Regions from separate parts of the Mesorhizobium sp. USDA 4775 genome, predicted to be linked through region 1. Evidence: predicted binding sites of a transcription regulator. Region 1 holds the regulator's gene; each other region holds the start of a gene.
What was found. The regulator LexA, encoded in region 1, represses DNA repair genes until DNA is damaged. The targets are predictions, from matches to a motif close to TGTTCNNNNTGTGTTCNG.
Positions count from the first base shown of each region.

Region 1 (7,602 bases):
AAGGCGCCGGTCGTGCTGTAGAGCGAGGCGATGTCGATGACGTCGGGTCCGACGGAGCCGCTTCGCACCTTGAATTCATGGGTCTTGCCGGCGAATTGAAGCGTTGCGGTAGCCTCTAGGTTCGCGCCGCCCACATCCAGTTTTTTCGCAGCTTCGGTCATTGCAAACTCCTTGTTGTTTCCTCATGCCGGCAAAGGCAAATTCTGCAGAGCGACACGTCGAAATCACCGCAATGCGCGTATTCGCCACCGCATTTTAGGAGGTGCGTGCCAGATTGGGCCAAGGCCTAATGTTGCACTGCGAAACGCGCCTTTCAATGCCAATCTTCTTGGGCCAGTTTGCTCCTAATCGATTTGATCCGCTATGCGCGCCAGGCTTTCCTCGCGCCCAAGCACGGCAAGCACGTCGAACACGCCAGGCGAGGTGCTTTTGCCGGTCAGCGCGGCCCGCAACGGTTGGGCCACGGCGCCAAGCTTGTGGCCACCGGCCAGCGCATAGTCGCGGATCACGGCTTCCGCCGCGGCTGCAGTCCAGTCGCCGGAAAACGCATTCAAAGCTTCGTGAGCGCCGCGCAGGATCTTGCGGGCGTCGTCGTTGAGCAGGAGGGCCGCCTTCTCGTCGACCGGCAGCGGTCGCGTGGCGAACAGATAGGCCGCGCCATCGACGAGCTCGACCAGCGTCTTGGCGCGCTCCTTCAGGCCCGGAAGGGCCGCCAGCAACTGCGCCTTGTTGTGTTCGTTGAGGCGCGCGGCCATCGCCGGGCCACCCTCGAGATAGGGCAGAGTGGCGATGAAGATGTCCAACAGCTTCGCGTCGGCCATGCGCCGCATATGCGCGCCGTTGATCGCTTCCAGCTTGGCGAAATCGAAGCGGGCAGCGCCCTTGTTGACGTCGCCGATATCGAACCAGGAGATCATGTCCTTGATCGACATGATCTCGTCATCGCCATGACTCCAGCCCAGGCGCGCCAGGTAGTTGAGCAGTGCCTCCGGCAGGTAGCCCATGGCCCGATAGGCTTCGACGCCGAGCGCGCCATGGCGCTTCGACAGCTTGGCGCCGTCGGCGCCATGGATCAGCGGGATGTGCGACATGGACGGCACGTCCCAGCCCATGGCGTTGTAGATCACGGTCTGGCGGGCCGCATTGGTCAGGTGGTCGTCGCCGCGGATGATGTGGGTGACACCCATGTCGTGGTCGTCGACGACGACGGCATGCATGTAGGTTGGGTTGCCGTCCGAACGCAGGATGATGAAGTCGTCGAGATCCTTGTTGGGGAAGCGCACCTCGCCCTGGACGCGGTCATGGACGATCGTCTCGCCTTCGGTCGGCGCCTTGATGCGGATGGCGCCCTTGACGCCCGCAGGCGCCTCAGAGGGGGCGCGGTCGCGCCACTGGCCGTTGTAGCGCGGCGGCAGGCCCTTGGCCCGTGCTGCCTCGCGCATCGCCTCCAGCTCGGCCGGCGTCTCGTAGCTGTAATAGGCCTTGCCCAGACGCACGAGTTCCTCCGCGACCTCGCGGTGGCGTGGCGCGCGCTCGAACTGCGAGACCGGGTCGCCGTCCCAGGTCAAGCCGAGCCAGGAGAGGCCGTCGAGGATGGCAGCCGTCGCGGCGGCGGTCGAACGCTCGCGATCGGTGTCCTCGATGCGCAGCAGCATCGTGCCGCCGGTGTGTTTGGCATAGAGCCAGTTGAACAGAGCCGTGCGCGCGCCGCCGATGTGCAGATAGCCGGTGGGCGAGGGGGCAAAACGGGTGACGACCTTGTCGGACATGAAACTCTCGGAAACCATCTGAAGCGGGGTGCGGCCGCGCGGACTTTCGCGCGTCGCGCGTTCATGTAGCATAGGGCGTCAGGCGTGCAAGGGGCAGGACCCGATGGCTGGACGAGGCTGGGGCTCGGATCAGGGCGAGGACGCTGGTGTTGGCGTCAGCGAACGGTCGTTGTTTGCATCTCCCCTTGCGAACCCACTGCCATCGCCCCTTATGCCTGCACCCGGCAGCCAGCCGCCGCAGGCGGATATGCCGGCGACACTTCCGCCGCCTGCTTCAGGCCGGATTGTGCGTGTCCGGCGGCGACTCGCCCGGGTTTCCTGGCCTCGCCTACGCCATAGCGCGGCGACAGCAGCGGAGCTCGAGCTTGACCGGGGCATCGCCTTCCTGCTGGTGCCGGTTTGTCTGGCCGCTGGAGCGATCGGCTATTATTCGCTCGCGACGGAGCCTGATTTTGCAAAGCCTGTCGCGGTCGTCGTGCTGATGGCGGTCTGTGCGCTTGTTTCGCGCTCCTGGCCCAAAACCCATCTGGGCTTCACGGCGGCATTGTTGTGCGCGCTTGGCCTGCTTGTCGCCAAGGTCGAGACATGGCGGGCGGGCACCCAGATGCTGGGTTCGGAAATCTCGACGCAAGTCACCGGCCGTGTCGTTTCGCTCGACCGGATGGAGACCGGCCGCATCCGGCTGACCATCGACGTGACGTCGACCGCCCGGCCGAAACTGCGCTATGCGCCGGAAAGGGTCAGGCTTTCGGCGCGAGATATCCCGGCGGAAATGACCGCCGGCTCCCTGGTCACCGGCTATGCTAAACTGTTGCCGCCGACCGGTCCGGTGCGGCCGGACAGTTACGATTTCTCCTTCGACAGCTATTTTGCCGGCATTGGCGGCAGCGGATTCTTTCTCGGCAACCCAAAGCTTGTCTCAGCCACGGACGACGAGGTGCCGCTCACGGCCCGCCTTTTCTCGGGGATAGAAAATGCCCGTGAAGCCATTGCCGACCACATCAGGGCCACGGTTGGCGGTGCCGAGGGTGAGATCGCGGCGGCGCTGATCGTCGGCGTGCGGGCCGGCATTCCCGATGAAATCAACGAGGCGATGCGACGCACCGGCATCTATCACATCATCTCCATTTCCGGACTGCATATGGCGCTCGTCGCCGGTACCATCATGGGGCTGCTGCGCGGCGCCTTCGCGCTGTTTCCGGACTTTTCCGCGCGTCGGCCGGTGAAGAAATATGCGGCCGCCGCGGCCCTTTTCTCGATCGCCGCCTATCTCGTCATTTCCGGCGTCGTCGTCGCGGCCGAACGCAGCTTCATCATGCTGGCGGTGATGCTGATTGCCGTGCTGTTCGATCGCGCGGCGCTGACCATGCGCAATCTTGCGATCTCGGCGATCGCCGTCATTGTGGTGTCGCCGCATGAGGTAGTCGGCCCAAGCTTCCAGATGTCGTTCGCCGCGACCGCGGCGCTGGTCGGCGCTTATGCCGGCTGGGCGGATCACCATGCGGGAAAGGCAAGACCGCCACCGCCAAAGCGATCCCTGCCGGGTTTTCTCACGCGAAAATTCCTGCTGGCGACGGGTGGGTTGGCGATGACATCCATCATCGCCGGCTGCGCCACGGCGCTGTTTGCCATCTGGCATTTCCAGCGTGTGTCGCCGCTCAGCCTGTTCGCCAATCTGGCCGTCATGCCGATCGTGTCACTGATTGTCATGCCTTTCGCTGTTCTCAGTTCGCTTGCGATGCCCTTTGGTGCCGACAGTCCCTTCCTTTACGTGATGGGCAAGGGCCTGACCGCAATGATCGCCATATCGGCGTGGATATCGGAGCGCTCCCCGGTCGATGCGGTCGGGGCTGATTTCGCAGCAATCCGTGCTGCTGGTGACCGTCGCCCTGGTCATCGCGACGATGGCGACGACCTGGCTGCGGCTCGCGGCAGTGCCATTCGCGCTTGCCGGCCTGCTGACAGTATCGGATACGCGCGCCCCGGATGTGCTGATTTCCGAAGATGCGCGTTTGGTGGCGCTGCCGATCGGCGGTGGAGAACTCGCGGTCAGCCGGGCTCGCCCGAACGAGTTCACCGTCGACAATTGGAAACGCGCGCTGGTGTCCGAAACCATCGTCGTGCCGGAGATGTTCGACAAGGCGGACTGGCAATTCGACATTGCCGATGCCGCCAATCTGCCGCCGGGAGCGCCGTTTTATTGCACGGATGGCGTCTGTCTTGCCCGGCACCCGTCAGGGGCGATCATCGCGCATGTCGAAGACCGCAAGGACACCTGGAAGGCTTGCGGTTTCGCCGATTTGATCGTCGTCAATGACGCGACAGGCTATGATTCCTGCCACAATCCGCTGGTTCTTGTCGTCACCAAACGGCAACTTGCCCGCAAGGGCAGTGCCGCCGTCTTCTTCGACCGCCAATCGGCGACAGGTCCGCCAATCATCAGCTTCGCGGTGGACGGGCCATATCGGCCCTGGCACGAGCAGCGAAAATTTTCGCGCGAGGCGAGGGGGCTGCCGCCCTATCAAAAACCCGAAAAGCCGGCCGTTCCTGCTCAGTAGCGCCGGATCAACCCGACAAGCTTGCCTTGCACCTTGACCCTGTCTGGCCCGAAAATGCGCGTCTCGTAGGCCGGGTTGGCGGCTTCAAGGGCGATCGAGGCGCCCTTGCGGCGGAACCGTTTCAGGGTTGCTTCCTCCTCGTCGACCAACGCCACGACGATCTCGCCCGGGCTCGCCGTGTCGGCGTTGCGGATGATGACCGTGTCGCCGTCGAAGATGCCGGCGTCGATCATCGAGTCGCCCTTGACCTCAAGTGCATAATGCTCGCCACCCATGATCATGTCCGGCGGTACCGAGATCGAATGTGTCTGATGCTGGATGGCATCGATCGGCACACCAGCGGCGATGCGACCCATCACCGGGATCGACACGGCGGAAACCGCATCGTCATTATTGCCGGCCGCGGGCAAGCGCGATGCCGCCGGCTTGATCTGGCGGCCAAGACCACCCTGGCCGAGGCTGCCCTGGATGACGCTTGGCGAGAATTTCTTTGCCGCGTTGAGGCCGGGTGCGATCGAATCCGGCAGCCGCAGCACTTCCAGCGCCCGCGCCCGGTTGGGCAGCCGGCGAATGAAGCCGCGTTCCTCCAGTGCCGTGATCAGGCGATGAATGCCTGACTTGGAGGCAAGATCGAGCGCCTCCTTCATCTCGTCGAAGGAAGGCGGAATGCCGCTTTCCTTGAGCCGTTCATGAATGAACATCAGCAGTTCATGTTGCTTGCGTGTCAGCATGGCGGCCCCCAAGGCATTGAACGACGGGTGTGAATCAGAATCGAAAAACAAACCCAGAACAAACACTATCTGTTCCAGTTGTGTTCCGCAACTGTTTAAAGTTTAATGAATTTGTTAACGCGTCTGAAATTATTTGGCCCCGGCAGCGGGCCGCGCTCGACCGCTTCCGCTCCCCGCAGGTTCATTGAAATCATTTTGGTTAATGGCCTGTGGCCTACCCCTGGATGCGGTTTGGCATCAGGCGTTTGAGAGGCGTCCACAGAGCGGATTTGTACGGTGTATCGATCCATTTCCGGCGGAACGAAACGAAATCAAAATGCCAACGGTCGCGGGTTCAGGCCGGCCACGGCCGCGTGGATCTGGACGCCGCGGCGACGTCATCCGGAAACCGCTTTCAGGCTGCCGGCGCGCGCGGTGTAGGTGTTGGCGCCGTTGTCTTCGCTGTGGACATAGACATGCAGCGTGTAGCCGATATGCGCCGTCATCAGCGCCTTTGCCCGCTCGACGTCGCGATCGAGCGCCGCTTCCATGATTGCGGTGTGATGCTCGATGGCGATCGCTTCGCGCAGCGCGTCCATAGCCTCGCCATAGCCGTCCTTGAGGCCGGCCGCCGCCCGCAATGTCGGCGCCAGGCCGAGAAACCGATGATGCCGACACAGCTGATCGGCGATCGTCGAGCGAAAGCGCAACAGCCAGTTCGACGTCGCCGCGCTCAGCAACGCCGCATGGAAGGCCTCGTGGCTCTCGTCCCATTTGTCGACGGCCGCATCGGAAGGGTCTTCGACCGCGGTCTTGCAGCGGGAGAGCCGGTAATGAGCGGTGACGACCGCGTCCTCCCATTCCCTGCCGCCGTTCGCGATCGATTCCAGGAACAGCGGCATTTCGACAACCATCCTTGCGCGCGCCAGGTCCTCGAGCTCGGCGCGCGACACGGGAGCGACGGCAAAGCCGCGATTGCTGATGGCGGTGACCAGGCGCTCGGCTTCAAGTCGGGACAAGGCTTCACGCAGCGGCGTCCAGCCGACGCCGTATGTGCCGCGCAGCGCGCTCAGCTTGAGCGGCGCGCCCGGCATGAGGCGGGTGGTCAGGATATCGCGCCGCAGCAGCTGATAGGCCGCCTCGGTCTTCGTGGAATTGTTCTGATCCTGCATCGCCATCCGTCCGTCATCGGCTTGCGAAAATTATATATGAAGCGGAGGTATGGCAAGAATTATATATAATGTTTGACACACGGCGGGCGACTGACCATGATCGCCGCAGTTGCCGTCCTGTGGGCGGCGCTGATCAAATCTGGGAGGAAATGATGTTGAAGTCGAAGTCCGCTTGGCTGTCGGGATTGGCCCTGGCAGGCGCATTAATGGTCAGCGCAGGCAGCGCCGCGGCCGATCAGATACGCATCGGCATCGCCAATTTCGGCGAGCATCCGCAGCTCAACGCCGCCATAGCGGGCTTCAAGAAGGCATTGACGGACAAAGGCTTTGTCGAGGGCAAGGACGTCGTCTACACCGAAAGCCATACCAATTTCGATGCATCTCTGGTGCCGCAGATGATCGCCAAGCTGCAGGCGGAGCAGCCCAAGCTGATCTACACCATCACCACGCCGGTCTCGCAGATCGCCAAGAAGGCGCTCGCCGGTTCCGGGATTCCGATCGTCTTTGCCGCGGTCACCGATCCGGTGGCGGCCAAGCTGGTGCCGTCGTGGGACGCCGGAGACGAAGGCATGACCGGCGCCAGCGATCTGCAGGATGTCGCCGCGGTGATGGCCTTCACCAAGAAACTGCTGCCGAACGCCAAGCGTTTTGGCGTGCCTTACAATCCAGGCGAGGCCAATGACGTTGCCCTGATCGAAAAGATCAAGGCGGCGGCACCCGCCGCCGGCTTTGAGGTCGTCGAAGTCGGTGTCGACAACGTCAATGACATTCAGCAGCGCATCGCTTCGCTCGCCGGCAAGGTCGACGTGATCTACGGTCCGGCCTCGAACCTGATCCAGCCGGCGATCGCCGCTGTCTCCGCGGCCGCCCGCCAGGCCGGTATCCCGGTCGTCAACTCTGATGACAGCGCGGTCCGCAACGGCACCGTGCCGGCGAGCTTCGCGGTCAATTACACGCAGGTCGGCATGAACGCCGGCAACATCGCCGCCGAAATCCTCAAGGGCAAGGATCCCAAGACGATCGCGCCGTCGCGCCCGGCCTACAAGGATCACATGGCAACGATTTCCCGCAAGGCGATGGCCGCGTTCGGCATCGAGATACCGGCTTCGATGGCCGATTGCGGCTGCATCGTCGACTGATATCGGGCTGCAAGGGGCGATGGCGTTGGCGCCGTCGCCCTTCCGGCCAGGGAGGAACGATGCTCGATATCCGATCCGCGCGCAAAGTATTCTACAAGGGGCAGGCCGACGAGAAGGTCGCGCTCGACGGCCTCAGCCTGTCATTGGCCACCGGCGAGTTCGGCATCGTCATCGGCTCCAACGGGGCCGGTAAGAGCAGCATGCTCAACGCTATTTCCGGAGCCCTCGTCCTGGATTCCGGCAAGATCCTGATC
Region 1 covers NZ_JBSSFM010000001.1:4,026,265-4,033,866, reverse strand. Annotated here, with positions in the region: gene gltA (citrate synthase) at 1-161, opposite strand, end outside; gene gltX (glutamate--tRNA ligase) at 345-1,769, opposite strand; partial or broken gene ACVILI_RS19765 (ComEC/Rec2 family competence protein) at 1,873-4,327, shown strand; gene lexA (transcriptional repressor LexA) at 4,321-5,058, opposite strand; gene ACVILI_RS19755 (GntR family transcriptional regulator) at 5,436-6,209, opposite strand; gene ACVILI_RS19750 (ABC transporter substrate-binding protein) at 6,362-7,348, shown strand; gene ACVILI_RS19745 (ABC transporter ATP-binding protein) at 7,408-7,602, shown strand, end outside.

Region 2 (7,602 bases), 3.1 Mb from region 1:
GACAGGATCTCGATCAGCATGCGGGCTTTTTCCGCCGCCGCGTCCTCGGAGAACACCAGCGGATAGAGGAAGGCGAATTCGTCGGCGCCGATGCGGCAGACCGTCGAATGGCCGTCCATCGAGGCGCGCAGCCGCATGGCGACCTGGATCAGGATGTCGTCGCCGGCCTTGTGACCGAACAGATCGTTGATAGGCTTGAAGCCATCGAGGTCGAGAATGCCGACTGTGAAGGGCGCGGGATCATCGGCGCGGTCGCTGATCAGGCGATCGACCTTGTCGAAGAAGCGGCGATGGTTGCCAAGCCCGGTCAACGGATCGGTGAAGGCCAGATCCGTGCTCTCCCTGTTTGCCTGACCGGTGCCAAACGGAGTTTGCATCGGTGTCCCTGTTTTAACGTCGGAATTTGTGTCGGAGACTGCCAGCAAACCCTTTAGGAAACGTATCTCGAAAATCGATTTTTCGCGGCCGGAACGTAATCCGGAAAAGCGGAATCCGGGTTTCACCGGCGATCTTGCCGGGGCAGAAAGCCGGATACCCCGGGGAGCCGGCTAAACCAAGCGTCAAGCCTTTGTTTTCGCGCTGATTTTCAGCCGCCGAGCTTGACGCGATAGAGCTCGAGCCGGGCACCCCGTGTCTCCGCCACCGGCTCCAGCCAGTCCGGCAAATTGCCGCGCGTCAGCCCGGCCAGAAAGCCGTCCGGCGCCCTGCCGACGAGCAGGCGGGTTTCCGGGTTGCCGCGGCAGAGCGCGACAAGCCCGACATGGTGGCTTTCGACCACCGACCTGGCATCGGCGGCCGATCCGAGGAAGGTATCGAGTGCAAGCAGGTTTCCCGCGACGTTGCGATGATACGGTCCGGCGAACACGCGATGTCCGGAATAGGCCAGGATGGGCGAGCCAAGATTGGAAATGGCGAGCACGGTGGTGTCCGGCAGCTGGCTGAGCGCTGCGAACGAGGTCTTGCCTTGGCAGTTCCCATCGACACTGGCGGCCTTGACGGCCTCAGCTGTTTCGAAGGCGCTTGATGCAGCCACGGCCGCGCACGCCCAGAGTGCGTTGACCGAGACCAGCCAGGCCGCGGCCACCCTGAGCGCGGCGCCGCGCGACGGGCTGGCTTCGGCCCGCTGCCGCCATTTGGCGATCCAGGCGCAAAGCGGGATCACCGCCAAGGCAATGGAGAAAGTCGAGCCGCGCACTTGCCAGGCACTGACCAGGAACGCCACCACCAGCAGCGCGCCAACGAGGCTGTCCTGCCGCCGCGAGCCGCCACGGCCGAGGCCAAGCGCCATCAGCAGGATCGCCACCAGTGGCGTGGCGAAACGCTCCACCACCGCGACCTGGTTGTAGATGACAAGCTTGTACAGCGACTGCGCCTCTTCGATGTTGTCGAGCCATAATTCCCTGAGGCGCGGATCGAGGTTCGCATAGGGGGCTGCCAGGCATTGCGGGAAAAGCGACACCACGACAGCGCCCAGCACGAGCACGAGCAGGCCGAGCGCAAACAGGCGACGGCCGAGCGTGGCGTTGGCCATGTTGAGCGATGCCACGGCGGCAAGGCCGCATCCGGCGAGCGCGGCCATCACGAACTGCACTGTCGAGAAAGCATCGCATTGCGGCTGGCCCCACGCCGATGGGGCGATGGTGGTGAGGAAGACCAGCCCCGAAACGCCGGCAAAGCCAAGGCCGAAATCCCTGGCGATCCGCCCCTCGCCGCTGGGGTCGGCGACAAACAGCAGGGCAATGCACGCGCCGATGGTGGCGACGTAGGGCGCCGTTTCCATGCCGACGGCCAGCATCAGCGCCGCGCACAGGCCCGCGAGCAGCGCCGCCCAGCGCTGCACGGGTGCGTCGAGCAGCAGGCTCAGGCAGGCCATGGTCAGCGTCAGCTGGACATTGTGATGATCGAGCGAGCCGGGCGAAAAGATGCCGATGAAATGCAGCGCCGCGGCGCCGATGACGACAGCCGGCAGCACGGCCGCGGCACCGGCGAAACTGCGCGCCGCGCGGGCGGTAAAGAGCAAAGCGAGGTAGAAGAGCAGTGCCGGCCAGAGCACCTCGGCGATGGTCTCGGCCCTGGCCATGCTGCCGGTCAGCGCCGAGGCTACGAGAACGATGGCGGCGAGCGGCGCGTCGACCAGCCGCGACCAGTGCATGACGAAGCCGCCTTCAAGACCCATCCGGTACTGATGCAGGTCGAACCAGCCCTGGCCGGCCAGCATGTCGCGAACCTCGACCAGACGCAACAGATTGTCATTGTCGCCGCCGGCGTCGGTCAAGTCGCGGAATCCGCTGAGGGCGCTGACGGCAACCATCACCAGCGTGGCGACGAGCACGAGCGCGAGGTCGTTGCGCCGTGACGGAAGTGGCTTGGCCTCGACGGAGATCATGGTATCGGCAGGAGTCACGGGACGGCCTCTGGGCGCTCTTTTCGCGACGGAAGTTATCGCGAACTCACTGCGCAAATCTTAAACCAGCCTTGCACGTCGTCGCATCGCGTCGGCGGGCCGCCGTCGAATGCCTTCACGCGGCTCTTTGATCGTCGCGAAACACCCAGACCGATGAGAGCACATAGCTCGCGGCGCTTGCGGCGACGGTGATAATGGCTGACATGATCAGCGGCGAGGCGGAAAATATCGACACCGCGACATGGGCGGACAGGCCTGCAAACGCTGCGCAGACCAGCTGGGTGACGAGATAGCGTGGAAACGCATGGGCGTGGTCGTGGCGTCCCTCGAACGTCCAGCCACGTTGTGCCGAATATGCCACGACGAAGGCCAGCATATAGGCGATGACGCTTCCGACGAATGGCGGCAAACCGGCCGACACCAAGGCCCATGACAGCATGAACAACAGCAGCGCCGCGCCAACGCCGACGATGACAAACCGGACAAGCCGTACCGCGGCGAATCTTCGTAGAAGCCGGCTCATTTTTCGGCAGTCGCGGCGGCTTCGCCGGATCCGCCGGGCTGGCCGGCTTTCAGCCGCTTGACCGGGATCTCCAGGACACCGAGCAGGAATGCCGAAAAGAAGGCCTGGAACGAAATGACGATCAGGCTCAGGCCCAGCACGACGATGCGCGGGATTTCGGAATCGTTCAGCGGGCCGAAGCCAAGATGCGCCCAGCGCAGCACCGCATAGCCGAAGAACAGGACGCCGCCGGCAAAGCAGATGCCGGCATTGGCGGCAAGACGGTCGGTGCTGATGGTCCTTCTCAGCCAGTCGGACCCGCGGCTGCGCGGCAGGATGCCGGTGATCTCGGCATAGTATCGCGATATGGCGCCGAAGGTGATGAGCTGGATGCCGGTGATGATCATGAAGCAGGCGGCGACGAAAGTGTTGAGGTCGAGCGAAAGATTGTCGATCACCCGCAGCGGTCCAAACACCAGCAGGGCTGCGAACAGCATGCCCAGGCCGCACAACGCCGCGCCCGGGATGAAGAACATCCAGCGCGGATTGTAGACGAGCAGGAATTTGAGATGCCGCCAGCCGTCACGCCAGGTCCTGAGATGCGGCGGCCGGCTGCGGCCGTCGGGTTTGAGCGTGGTCGGCACTTCCTCGATGCGCAGCCCGGCAAGCGCGCTGCGCACCACCATTTCGCTGGCGAATTCCATGCCGGTTGTCTGCAGGTCGAGCTTGCGGATGCTCTCGGCATTGAAGCCACGCAGGCCGCAGTGGAAGTCCCCGGTCTTGATGCGGAAAAACAGGCGGCCGACGAAGCTCAGCACCGGATTGCCGAGATAGCGATGCAGCGTCGGCATGGCGCCGGTTTCGATGCCGCCCTGGAAGCGATTGCCCATGACCAGGTCGGCGCCGTCGCGCAGGCGCGTCATGAAGGCATCCAGCGCGCCGAAATCGTAGCTGTCGTCGGCATCGCCCATGATGATGAAGCGCCCCCTGGCGGCGGCGATGCCGCCGAGAAGTGCCGCGCCATAGCCCTTCTGCGCCACCGGAACGACACGAGCGCCGCCCTGGGCCGCGATCTCCTGCGAACCATCGGTGCTGCCATTGTCCGCGATCAGCACCTCACCCAGGATTCCGGCCTTATCGAGGAAAGCCCTGGCCTTGCCGATGCAAACGGCCAGCGTCTCGGCCTCGTTGAGGCACGGCATCAGGATGGTGAGTTCAAGCTGTTTGGTCGCGGCGGCGCGGATGGCGGTGAGCGCGTTCATGGTCGTTGTTCCATCGAGGGCCCCCATCCGGCGCCTGCCGTTGGGGTATTCGAGGCCTATTCTTGTACAGCAAGGCTTAAGAAAACGATGACGCGGCCGCTTGTCTTGTCGCGATCGGGCTGGCGGGGATTGTGCCCTGCTGTTGCCGATCTTCAGATGTCGCGATTGGCAGAAGGCGCGGCGACCCTTATATCGCTCTCGTCGACTGCGCTGGGGACCCGCCATGAAGCTGAAAATCGCCGTCCAGATGGACCATATCTCCACCGTGTCGATCGCCGGCGACACGTCGTTCGCGCTGTCGCTGGAAGCGCAGCGGCGCGGCCACCAATTGTTCCATTACACGCCCGACCGGCTGTCGCTACGCGACGGCAAGGTGTTTGCGCGCATCGAGGAGATGCAGGTGCGCGACGAGAAGGGCAGCCATTACTCGCTGGGCGAGAAGGTGCGCACCGACCTTTCGGAGATGGACGTCGTCCTGCTGCGCCAGGATCCGCCCTTCGACATGAACTACATCACCACCACGCATATCCTCGAGCGCATCCACCCGAAGACGCTGGTCGTCAACGACCCGGCCTGGGTGCGCAACAGCCCGGAAAAGATCTTCGTCACCGAGTTTGCCGACCTGATGCCGGACACGCTGATCACCAAGGACAGCCAAGAAGTCGCCGCCTTCCGCAAGGAATTCGGCGACATCATCGTCAAGCCGCTCTACGGCAATGGCGGCGCCGGCATCTTCCATCTGCACGAGGCCGACCGCAACCTCGCCTCGCTGCTCGAAATGTTCGGCCAGCTGTTCCGCGAGCCCTATATCGTGCAGCGCTACCTCAAGGATGTGCGCAAGGGCGACAAGCGCATCATCCTGATCGACGGCGAGCCGGTCGGCGCCATCAACCGCGTGCCGGCCGAGCATGATTCCCGCTCCAACATGCATGTCGGCGGCCGCGCCGAGAAGACCGAACTGACCGAGCGCGAGCGCGAGATCTGCGCCCGCATCGGGCCGTCGCTCAGGGAACGCGGCTTCATCCTGGTCGGCATCGACGTCATCGGCGACTACATGACCGAGATCAACGTGACCTCGCCGACCGGCGTGCGCGAGGTGCAGCGCTTCGGCGGCGCCGACATTGCCAGCCTGTTCTGGGATGCGGTCGAGGGGAAGCGGAAGTAACCTCCGACACCCTGCTGCCTAAGCGATCCGGGAGGAGAAATGTGGCAAGCATCCTATATGAAAATGTCTTTTTAATACTCGCCGTTTGTTTCGGTATTGCGGCATCACTGGTGAATTTATTTGGGTTGAACAGCATGCGAGGTAAATTCTTTCGTCCTCTCGACGAGAAGGACCGAAGCCTTTACGGACTTGCTTCGATACTGGTTATCCTGGTAGTCATTTTCATGGCTGCTCATATTCACTCCCTGGGTGGATCGAAATGAGACCTGCCGCGAGACTGGGGCTGACAATTCTGTGACGATGTCGCGCCTCACTGCGGTCATAGGCACACAGCGATATTTTCCGTTTTCAGTTCGTATTAACCATGTTCCGCCTTTTCAACCGGGCTCAATCCGGCTGCAACCATAGCGATTGCCTTGTTCTCGTAATGTTCTTGATTTGACCGGCAATCTGTGATTGTCTTCTGCCGGGGCCACGTTCCAGGCCTATCGCATGGGTTGCGGCCCATATCCGGGGTGGGAAAATGGTGGCGCGGGTTCGCACGGTCGCTTTCCAGGGCATCGAGGCCGTGCCGGTCGACGTGCAGGTGATGATCGCGCCCGGCAAGGTCGGCATGCAGATCGTCGGCCTGCCCGACAAGGCGGTGGCCGAAAGCCGTGAGCGGGTGCAGGCGGCGCTGCATGCGTCGGGCCTGTCGATGCCGTCGAAGAAGGTGACGGTCAATCTGGCGCCGGCCGACCTGCCCAAGGAAGGCAGCCATTACGATCTGCCGATCGCGCTTGGCCTGATGGCCGCGCTTGGCGCCATTCCGGGCGACATGCTGGCCGGTTATGTCGTGCTTGGCGAATTGTCGCTCGACGGCACCATTGCCGCCGTCGCCGGTGCCCTGCCGGCGGCGATCGGCGCCAATGCCGAGGGCAAGGGGCTGATCTGTCCGTTCGCCTGCGGGCCGGAAGCCGCCTGGGCCGGCAAGGACTTCGATATTCTGGCGCCGCGCAGCCTGATCGCCATCGCCAATCATTTCCGTGGCACGCAGGTGCTGTCGCGGCCGGAGGCCGGTATCCACGCAGCGGCGCGCGACCTGCCCGACCTTGCCGACATCAAGGGCCAGGAGACGGCCAAGCGGGCGCTGGAAGTGGCGGCGGCCGGCGGCCACAATCTGCTGATGGTCGGCCCGCCAGGCTCGGGAAAATCGATGCTGGCGCAGCGGCTGCCGTCGATCCTGCCGCCGCTGGCGCCGAAGGAATTGCTCGAAGTCTCGATGATCGCCTCGGTGGCGGGCGAGCTCGGCGAAGGCAAGCTGACCGACCGGCGGCCGTTCCGCGCCCCGCACCATTCGGCCTCGATGGCGGCAATGGTCGGCGGCGGGTTGCGCGCACGGCCGGGCGAAGTCTCGCTCGCCCACCACGGCGTGCTGTTCCTCGACGAGTTCCCCGAATTCACGCCGCAGACGCTCGATGCGCTGCGCCAGCCGCTGGAGACGGGCGACTGCATGATCGCGCGCGCCAACCACCGCGTCACCTATCCGGCGCGCATCCAGCTGGTGGCGGCGATGAACCCGTGCCGCTGCGGCATGGCCGGCGAACCGGGCTATCGCTGCCTGCGCGGCGAACGCTGCCGCACCGATTATCAGGCACGCATTTCCGGTCCGCTGCTCGACCGCATCGACCTGCGGATCGAAGTGCCGGCGGTCTCGGCCAGCGACCTGATAAGGCCGGATCGAGCGGAGAAGAGTGCTGATGTGGCGCTGCGCGTCGCAGGCGCCCGCACCCTGCAGCGCGAGCGTTTCGAACGGCTCGGCGTGACCAGCGCCACCACCAACGCCCATTGCGCACCTTCTGTCATCGAGGACATCGCGATGCCCGACGCAGCCGGCCTGTCGCTGCTCAAGGACGCCAGCGAGAAACTCGCTTTCTCGGCGCGGGCCTATCACCGCGTGCTGAAAGTGGCGCGCACGCTGGCCGACCTCGACGCCAGCGAAACCGTCGGCCGCATCCATCTTGCCGAAGCGATTTCCTATCGCATGAGTTCGGAACGCGTGGCGCAGGCGGCGTAGAGCGCCTTCCGCCGTCGCCAATCACTTGCGCAGTACCCACGTGCTGTCTCGCCCCAAAGCCAGGATCCATGCCTCGGTGCGCGACCTGCTTCGTGAGCGCACCGGCTGGATCCCACGAAGCCGGTGAAGCGAGTGCGCTCCGAATGCGTCGCCTCGTCCGGCTTTTGCGAGATGCGCAGCCTCGTCGGCTGCCGCTCATGAAGGAAGTTCATC
Region 2 covers NZ_JBSSFM010000001.1:971,348-978,949, reverse strand. Annotated here, with positions in the region: gene ACVILI_RS04995 (putative bifunctional diguanylate cyclase/phosphodiesterase) at 1-377, opposite strand, end outside; gene ACVILI_RS04990 (hypothetical protein) at 587-2,404, opposite strand; gene ACVILI_RS04985 (GtrA family protein) at 2,520-2,927, opposite strand; gene ACVILI_RS04980 (glycosyltransferase family 2 protein) at 2,924-4,168, opposite strand; gene gshB (glutathione synthase) at 4,392-5,333, shown strand; gene ACVILI_RS04970 (YifB family Mg chelatase-like AAA ATPase) at 5,857-7,389, shown strand; gene ACVILI_RS04965 (DUF3303 domain-containing protein) at 7,585-7,602, opposite strand, start outside.
Region 2: a site for LexA is predicted at 5,751-5,768, ahead of ACVILI_RS04970 (YifB family Mg chelatase-like AAA ATPase). Genes of this name have one in related genera too.

Region 3 (7,602 bases), 3.3 Mb from region 1:
TGTGCGGGTCATCGTCGGCGACGAGGATGTGATGCGGCATCGGTCAGCGGCCCGGCAAGGAAGGTTGCGAAGGCTGAGGAAGCACGAGCGACCCCTTGCTGTCGAGATAGGCAAGCAGGCGCCAGTCGCGAAAGCTCCAGGCCCGCCAGTTTTCCTGGACGGTTCGGTACCAACCCTCGTCGATGCCACGCAGTCTCGCAAGTTCGCGTGTGGCGCCGGCGTCGGGGGTCTTGCCCTGATGATCGAAGAAGCGGTCGAGCGCCGGAAACGCGCCCGGGCCGAGCGAGCGCAGGTACCAAGCGTCGAGGGGAATACCCTGGCCGGTCATTTCGAGGGAATGGTCGACATTGTAATTGGCGATCGTCGCGGCGAAATTGATGAAACAGCAGGCATAAAGCGTCAGGGATAACGTCAGAAGATTGGCGGAGGAGAGCCATTCATTGGATTTTCCAAGCGCGATGCGGGCGATGATCAGCGCAAGCCCTGCCGCCACCAGCCCCATCCAGACGAAAGCCGCGATGCGCCAATAGGTCAGCGCATAGATGCCGACATAGAGGTCGAGCCGCAGGATCGACGAGATGACCAGCATGATGTTCTGCGCCACCCAGGCATAGACCAGCCGGCGGATGACGGGATCTCCTGAGGTCTCGCTGCCCGGCCTGAGCGCCGCCAGCACGAACCCGGCGGCAAGCAGTGCGGTAACGATCAGGGGATAGGCGCCGCGATGCGCATAGGCGGCATAGCTCAAGCCGTCGGGAAGGGCGACACCGCCCCACAGATAGGTGGCGTCGAGCCCGGTCTGCAGCGCAAACAGCGCGTTGAAGACAATCAGCGCGCGCAGGATGGCGGGTTTGCCGAAGACGGTCTCCTCGATGACGTGTCGTTGCGGATTGGTCGCCGGTTGAGCAACGGCAAGTGGTGGCCGGGAGATGCGCCGCGAAAAACGCGGCAGGCGTGGCCGCAGAAAGGCCCAGACGCCGGCAAGCACGAACAGCCAGAAGGCGATCCGCGCCAGCTGGATGAGATCGAGCAGCTTCATCAGGTCGATCAGCGACAGCCAGTAGTCGATGACCGGATTGGCGGCGCCGAACAGCGCCAGGAAGACGGCGCCCAGCGTCAGCGGCATCACCCAGACGGCGACCGCCGCAAGCCTGACGCGGCGCCCGCCAAGCCGGCGCGCCGTCTTGCGCCAACGGATGAAATCACGGACGAAGCGGAACGGCGCCGCGAGCCCGAACAACGCGATCTGACCGGCAATACGGGCCATGCCGTGCCGCGGCCGGCCGCTCAGCGAAAGCGCGAAGACGACCAGCCCCGCAAGCGCGATCGAGACGGACAGGGGGCTGACATTTTCGGCGAGCGGCAGCAGCGCGACAAGCAGGGCAGCGGGCTTGAGCCAGACCCTGATGTCGCTGAAGACCGTGGGATGCACGGCCACGACCGCGGCGGCAATCAGGATGGCGAACAGGAAAACCGTGATGCCGGGGGGCTGGCCATAGAACAGGAAATCCGCCAGCACGACCAGCAGCACGGCAACACCGAAGCGGCTGCAATAACTTGGCGCGGCAGAGAAGAACGCTGTCACGACCTGATCCTCCCGATGGTGTCCAGCCGGAAGGTCGGCGGACACTTGCGGGCGAAAGGGATGAGAATCGCCATGGGATTCGCGCGTGGCGGATCGACCAGCCACCAGCCTTCGCTGCGCAGGCGCTGTGGCACGGACCAATGGGGTTTTGCTCGCTTGTGCATGCCGCCTGTTTCGCAGGCCGGCAGGGAAACGGCAGGGCGGATCCGAGGAGCTTTTCCGCAGGCCTGTGCAGTTTTCGTGCAGGGTCGCGCATCACGGCTGGTGCGCTGCCCCACCATCCTACGGACGTTGGCGCTGCCCCAGGCAGGCTCCTTTCCTCTCCCTCCGGAGGGGGGAGAGGTGGCTCGGCGAAGCCGAGACGGAGTGGGGGAACCAGCTGGCAACCCCCGCGAACGCACATAGGAAGGCACCAGGCGCAAGCATCGCCCCGCCTTGCACGCAAGGGTCGACCCCCCACTCCGTCGAGCTTCGCTCGACACCTCTCCCCCGATCGACGGGGGAGAGGAAGGCTCTCTTCCGCAACTGCTGAGGAAGGGCGCCGAGCTTCTACCTCCCCCCTTGTGGGGAGGTCGGACCGAAGGTCCGGGTGGGGTGCTGGCGCCGACCCCGCAGCTTCGCAGCGACCCTGCGCACAGCACCAACGCTTGCCTCGACCACCCACAGACGGCATAGATCGGATATGACCGAACCCTACCGCCCGCGCCGCTCCGTCCTCTATGTCCCGGCCTCCAACGACAAGGCGCTTGCCAAGATCGCGCTTCTGTCCTGCGACGCAATCATCATCGACCTCGAGGACGCCGTCGCCCCGGCCGACAAGATCGCCGCCCGCGAAAAACTGCCCGCGATCTTCGCCAACCGCCCGGTCGCCAACAATCTCGGCCGCCGCTGCGAGATGGTGGTGCGCGTCAATGCGCTGGCCAGCGAATGGGGCGCCGACGACCTCTTGGCCGTGGCGAAAGTCGAGACTGACGGCATCCTTTTGTCCAAGGTCGCCACGCCGCGCGACATCCTCGAAGTCGGCGACGTGCTCGACGACAATTTTGCCCCCGACAGCATGAAACTCTGGGCGATGATCGAGACGCCCAAGGCGCTGCTCAACATCGGCGCCATTGCCGAACTGGGCCGCGATCCGGCCTCACGGCTCAATTGTTTCGTGGCCGGAACGAATGATCTCGCCAAGGAAACCGGTGTGCTGGTGACGGCGGACCGGCGCTACCTCGTGCCATGGCTGATGCAGATGGTGCTGGCCGCGCGCGCCGGCGGTCTCGACATGCTCGACGGCGTTGCCAATGATTTTCGCGACCTCGACGCCTTTGCCCGTGAGTGTGCGGAGGCGGCGGCCATGGGCTTCGACGGCAAGACGCTGATCCATCCGGCCCAGATCGACGCCGCGAACCGCGCCTTCGCGCCCTCGCCGCAGGCGGTCGCCGAGGCACGCGCGGTGAAGGATGCCTTTTCACGTGCCGAGAATACTGGCAAAGGCGTGATCGCGCTGAACGGCAAGATGGTCGAGCGGCTGCATCTGGCACAGGCCGAAAAACTGCTGGCGAAGGCGGCCGCCATCGGCGCATGATATAGCCCCATGCTCGCGGGCTATGGGCACTTACGACAGGACTTGAGACATGAAACTCTACCGCTTTCTCACCGGCCCGGACGACGCCAGCTTCTGCCACAAGGTGACGGCGGCGCTGAACAAGGGCTGGCACCTGTTCGGCTCGCCGACCTACGCCTACGACAAGAAGGCCAAGACCATGCGCTGCGGCCAGGCTGTGGTGAAGGACGTCGACGGCCAGGAATATGGGCCGGACACCAAGCTCAGCGACTGGTAGATTTTGCAAAGCGCCGACGCAGGCTGTGTCGAGATTCAGGTCAGGCCGAGTCGAAAATGGTGGTGCCCGAGAACCGGAGCGGAGCGTACTTTTGGTACGTGAGCACCGGAAGCGCAGGGGACCGCAATTTGCAGGCCGGCATCACCTGAATATCGACACAGCCTACTCGGCTGCCTCTTCGATCTTCTCCATATCATCGTCCGACAGGCCGAAATGGTGGCCGATCTCGTGGATCAGCACATGGGTGACGATGTCGCCCAGCGTCTCCTCGTTCTCGGCCCAATAGTCGAGCATGGCGCGGCGGTAGAGCGTGATGCGGTTCGGGCCTTCGCCGGTCTGCGGGTTCCAGCGCTCGGCGATGCCGCGGCCCTCGAACAGGCCGAGCAGGTCGAACGGCGTCTCCAGCGACAGGTCGTCCATGATCTCGTCGGTCGGGAACTCGGCGATCTGGATGACGATCTCGCCGGTCAGCTTGCGAAAATCCTCCGGCAGATGGGCGTACGCCTCCAGCGCCAGGAACTCTATCTCCTCCATCGAGGGCGCGAGTTCGCCATGCCAGGTGCGGGTCTTGTAGATGCGGGCCATGCTTTGTCCTTTGACCGGCATATAGGCTTTCGCACCGGGCGAGGCAAATGAAGTGGCCGCTACGCCCTGTCGTGCAGGGTCTGCAGGAATAAATTCCTTGTGACTCTGCTTGACTCTTCGGGTCGGCTCTGGAATCCTAGAGAACATAACAGGAACAATTGTGAGTGGACACTGACCGTCATGGCGATATCAGCCGTGGCGCGGGAGACTGTTTTTGCCCTGCGCCGCCAGATCGCGAAGATCGAGGGAACGCTGCCCGAGCGCCTGCAGGCGCCGGCTGGCGCGCCGCTTGATGCCGACGCCAGCCCCGATCTCACGATCGTCCGGCGCGGTCTTGCCGCTGCCTTGCCGGATGCCTTCCTGCCTGTCGGCGTCGACCCCCTCGATGCCGCCCTGAGCGGCGGGCTGCCGAAAGCGGCGCTCAGCGAAATCCATGGCCTGGAAACCCGCGATTCTGGAGCCGTCGCCGGCTTTGCCCTGTCGCTCGCCAGCCTGATCCTCAAGCAGGCGCAAGGGCTGCCGGTGTTGTGGATCGGCACCACGGAAATCTTCCGCGAGGCGGGCTTTCCCTATGCCAGGGGACTGCAGGCCTCCTTCGGCATCGAACCGGAACAATTGCTGTTTTCCGAGGCGCCGAAACTCGTCGATGCGCTGTGGGTCGCCGAGGAAGCGGCGCGGATGACGGCCCTCGCCGCGGTCATCCTGGAAATCCGCGGCAATCCGCAGCGGCTCGACCTGACCGCGACGCGGCGGCTGCATGCGCGGGCGCAAAGTGCCGGCCGCCCCGTATTCCTGCTGCGGCAGGCGGCCGAGCCCGAACCGACGGCGGCGCCCGTCCGCCTCATCGTCTCGCCGGCGCCGGCCGTGCCGCGCGAAACCGTCGCCGGGCCGCTCGCCGGATCGATCGGCCGCCCGGCCTTCACCATCAGCATCGGCAAGAGCCGCACGGCCCTGCCTGGACAATTCACACTGGAGTGGAACCCCGATGAACGCGTATTCGACGAAAGAAGGGGCGAAGAAGGCCGGGCAAAGAATCCTGACCCTGTGGTTTCCCTATCTGGCGGCCGAAAGGATCCTGCGGCAGCGTCTGGGGCGGTCCTGGCGTTCCCGGCCCCAAGATCATCCGACGCCATCTCATCCGCCACTGGTGATCAGCCACCGCCAGGGCAACGCGCAGCGCATCTCAGCCCTCGACGAGCGGGCTGAGGCACTGCACCTGAAGCGCGACATGGGCATTGCCGACGCGCGTGCCATGCATCCCTCGATCGACATCGTCGAGGCCGATCCGGAGGCAGACCGGCGCCTGCTCGAAGGCCTTGCCGACTGGTGCGACCGCTACACTCCGCTGGTGGCGCTGGACGGGACGGACGGCCTGTTTCTCGACGTCACCGGCTGCACCCATCTGTTCGGCGGCGAACGCGCCATGCTGGACGACATCCTGTCGCGCTTCCTGCATCAGGGGTTCGATGTCCGCGCCGGCCTTGCCCCGACGCCGGGCGCGGCCTGGGCGGCGGCCCGCTTTTGCGGCGACCGCATCGTCGATGGCGGCGAGGAGGAAGCGCTGCTGGCGCCCTTGCCGCTCGCCGCACTGCGCATAGCGCCGGAAACCCGCGCCAGCCTGGAAAGTGTCGGCCTGCGCACGGCGGGCGCCGTCATGGCCGCCCCGCGCGCGCCGCTTGCCCGCCGCTTCGGCGCCACCTTGCTGCTGCGCCTCGACCAGGCCCTTGGCCGTCTCGACGAGGCGGTGTCGCCGCGCCTTCCCGTTGCGCCGCTTTCGGTCGAGCGGCATCTCGCCGAACCCGTCACGCTCACCGAGGACATCGAACGCCTGGTCGGCCTGCTGGCGACGACCTTGAAGACCGATCTCGAACGCCGCGGCGAGGGCGCCCGGACGCTGGCGCTGCTGCTCTTCCGCGTCGACGGCGCCGTCAGCCGCATCGCCTTGGGCACCTCGCGGCCGATGCGCGATCCCCGGCTGATCCAGAAGCTATTCCATGAAAGGCTGGCCGCCCTCGAGCAGGACATCGACGCCGGCTACGGCTTCGATCTGGTGCGGCTTTCGGTGCTGGCGGCCGCCGCCTTCGACATGGCGCAGGCCGATCTGACCGGCGAGGTGACCGATGACGGCGCCGACATCGCGCTGTTCGCCGACCGCATCCGCGCCAGGCTCGGCGAGGGCGCCGTGCTGCAGCCGGTTGCGGTTGAAAGCCATCTGCCGGAGCGTGCCGTCGCCATCGTCCCCTTCAGCGAAGCGCCGCGCCGGACCACGCCGCCGAAGAGACAGGACAGGGTGCAGGCGCCCAAAACCATCTTTCCGCCGGAACGGCCGATCCGGCTGTTCCGCGCGCCCGAGCCCATCGAGGTGCCGGCCACCGAAATGCCGGAGGGTCCGCCGCTGCATTTCCGCTGGCGGCGCGCGCTCTATCGCGTCACCCGCGCCGAGGGTCCCGAACGCATCGCCGCCGAATGGTGGCGCCAGGCGCCAGGCGACGCGGCGGCATCGACACGCGACTATTTCCGCATCGAGGATGCCGAAGGCCGCCGCTACTGGCTCTACCGGCAAGGGCTTTACGGCGGCTCGCAAGCCGCGCCGCGCTGGTTCATGCACGGGGTCTTCGCATGAACGCGCTGACCGTCATTCCCTATGCCGAGTTCGGCATCCAGTCGAATTTCTCCTTCCTGCGCGGCGCCTCCAAGCCGGAGGAGCTGGTGGTCGCGGCCAAGCTCATGGGTTTTTCGGCGATCGGCCTAGCCGACCGCAACACGGTGGCCGGCGTGGTGCGCGCCTGGCAGCAGGCCAAGGTCGAAAAGCTTGCCTATCACCCCGGCTGCCGGCTGGTTTTTGGCGACGGCACGCCGGACATTCTCGCCTATCCCAGGAACCGGGCAGGCTGGGGGCATCTGTGCCGCATGCTCACCCAGGCCAATCTGCGCGACGAGACCGAAAAGGGCGCCACCCTTCTCCAGCGCGAAGATCTGCTCGAATGGGGAGATCTGATGTCGCTGGCGGTCCTGCCCGATCTGGCGGCGGGCGCTGAAGACGGTCTTGCCTTGCTTGGCCAGCTCAAGGACCGCTTCGGCAAGGCCCTGCGGCTTGGCGTCTCGCCCTGTTATGCGGGCAATGACCGTTTCCGGATCGAGCAGGCAGCGGCGTTTGCCCAGAGCACCGGCATCCCGCTGATGGCGACCAACGATGTCCTCTACCACACCGCCGAACGACGCCCGCTGCAGGACGTGCTGACCGCGATCCGCCTCAACACGCCCGTCGCCGAGGTCGGGCTGGAACTCAGCGCCAATGCCGAACGCCATCTGAAGCCGCCGCTGGAAATGGCCCGCCTGTTCCGCAGGCATCCGCAGGCGCTGGCCGAGACGCTGCTGTTCGCGGAAGAATTGACCTTCTCGCTCAGTGATCTCCAGTACAATTACCCCGACGAGCCGACGGAATCCGGCCTCGGGCCGCAGGCCGAGCTGGAAAGGCTGGCGCGGGAGGGGGCAGCCAGGCGCTATCCCTCAGGCGTGCCTCACTCGGTGATCAAGCGCATCGAAGAAGAGCTCGCTTTGATCGAGCGCCTCAACTACGCCCGCTATTTCCTGACGGTT
Region 3 covers NZ_JBSSFM010000001.1:748,179-755,780, forward strand. Annotated here, with positions in the region: gene ACVILI_RS03820 (response regulator transcription factor) at 1-40, opposite strand, end outside; gene ACVILI_RS03825 (DUF4153 domain-containing protein) at 44-1,585, opposite strand; gene ACVILI_RS03830 (HpcH/HpaI aldolase/citrate lyase family protein) at 2,268-3,161, shown strand; gene ACVILI_RS03835 (DUF1737 domain-containing protein) at 3,211-3,417, shown strand; gene ACVILI_RS03840 (metallopeptidase family protein) at 3,580-4,002, opposite strand; gene ACVILI_RS03845 (ImuA family protein) at 4,183-5,208, shown strand; gene ACVILI_RS03850 (DUF6504 family protein) at 5,150-6,625, shown strand; gene ACVILI_RS03855 (error-prone DNA polymerase) at 6,622-7,602, shown strand, end outside.
Region 3: a site for LexA is predicted at 4,142-4,159, ahead of ACVILI_RS03845 (ImuA family protein). Genes of this name have one in related genera too.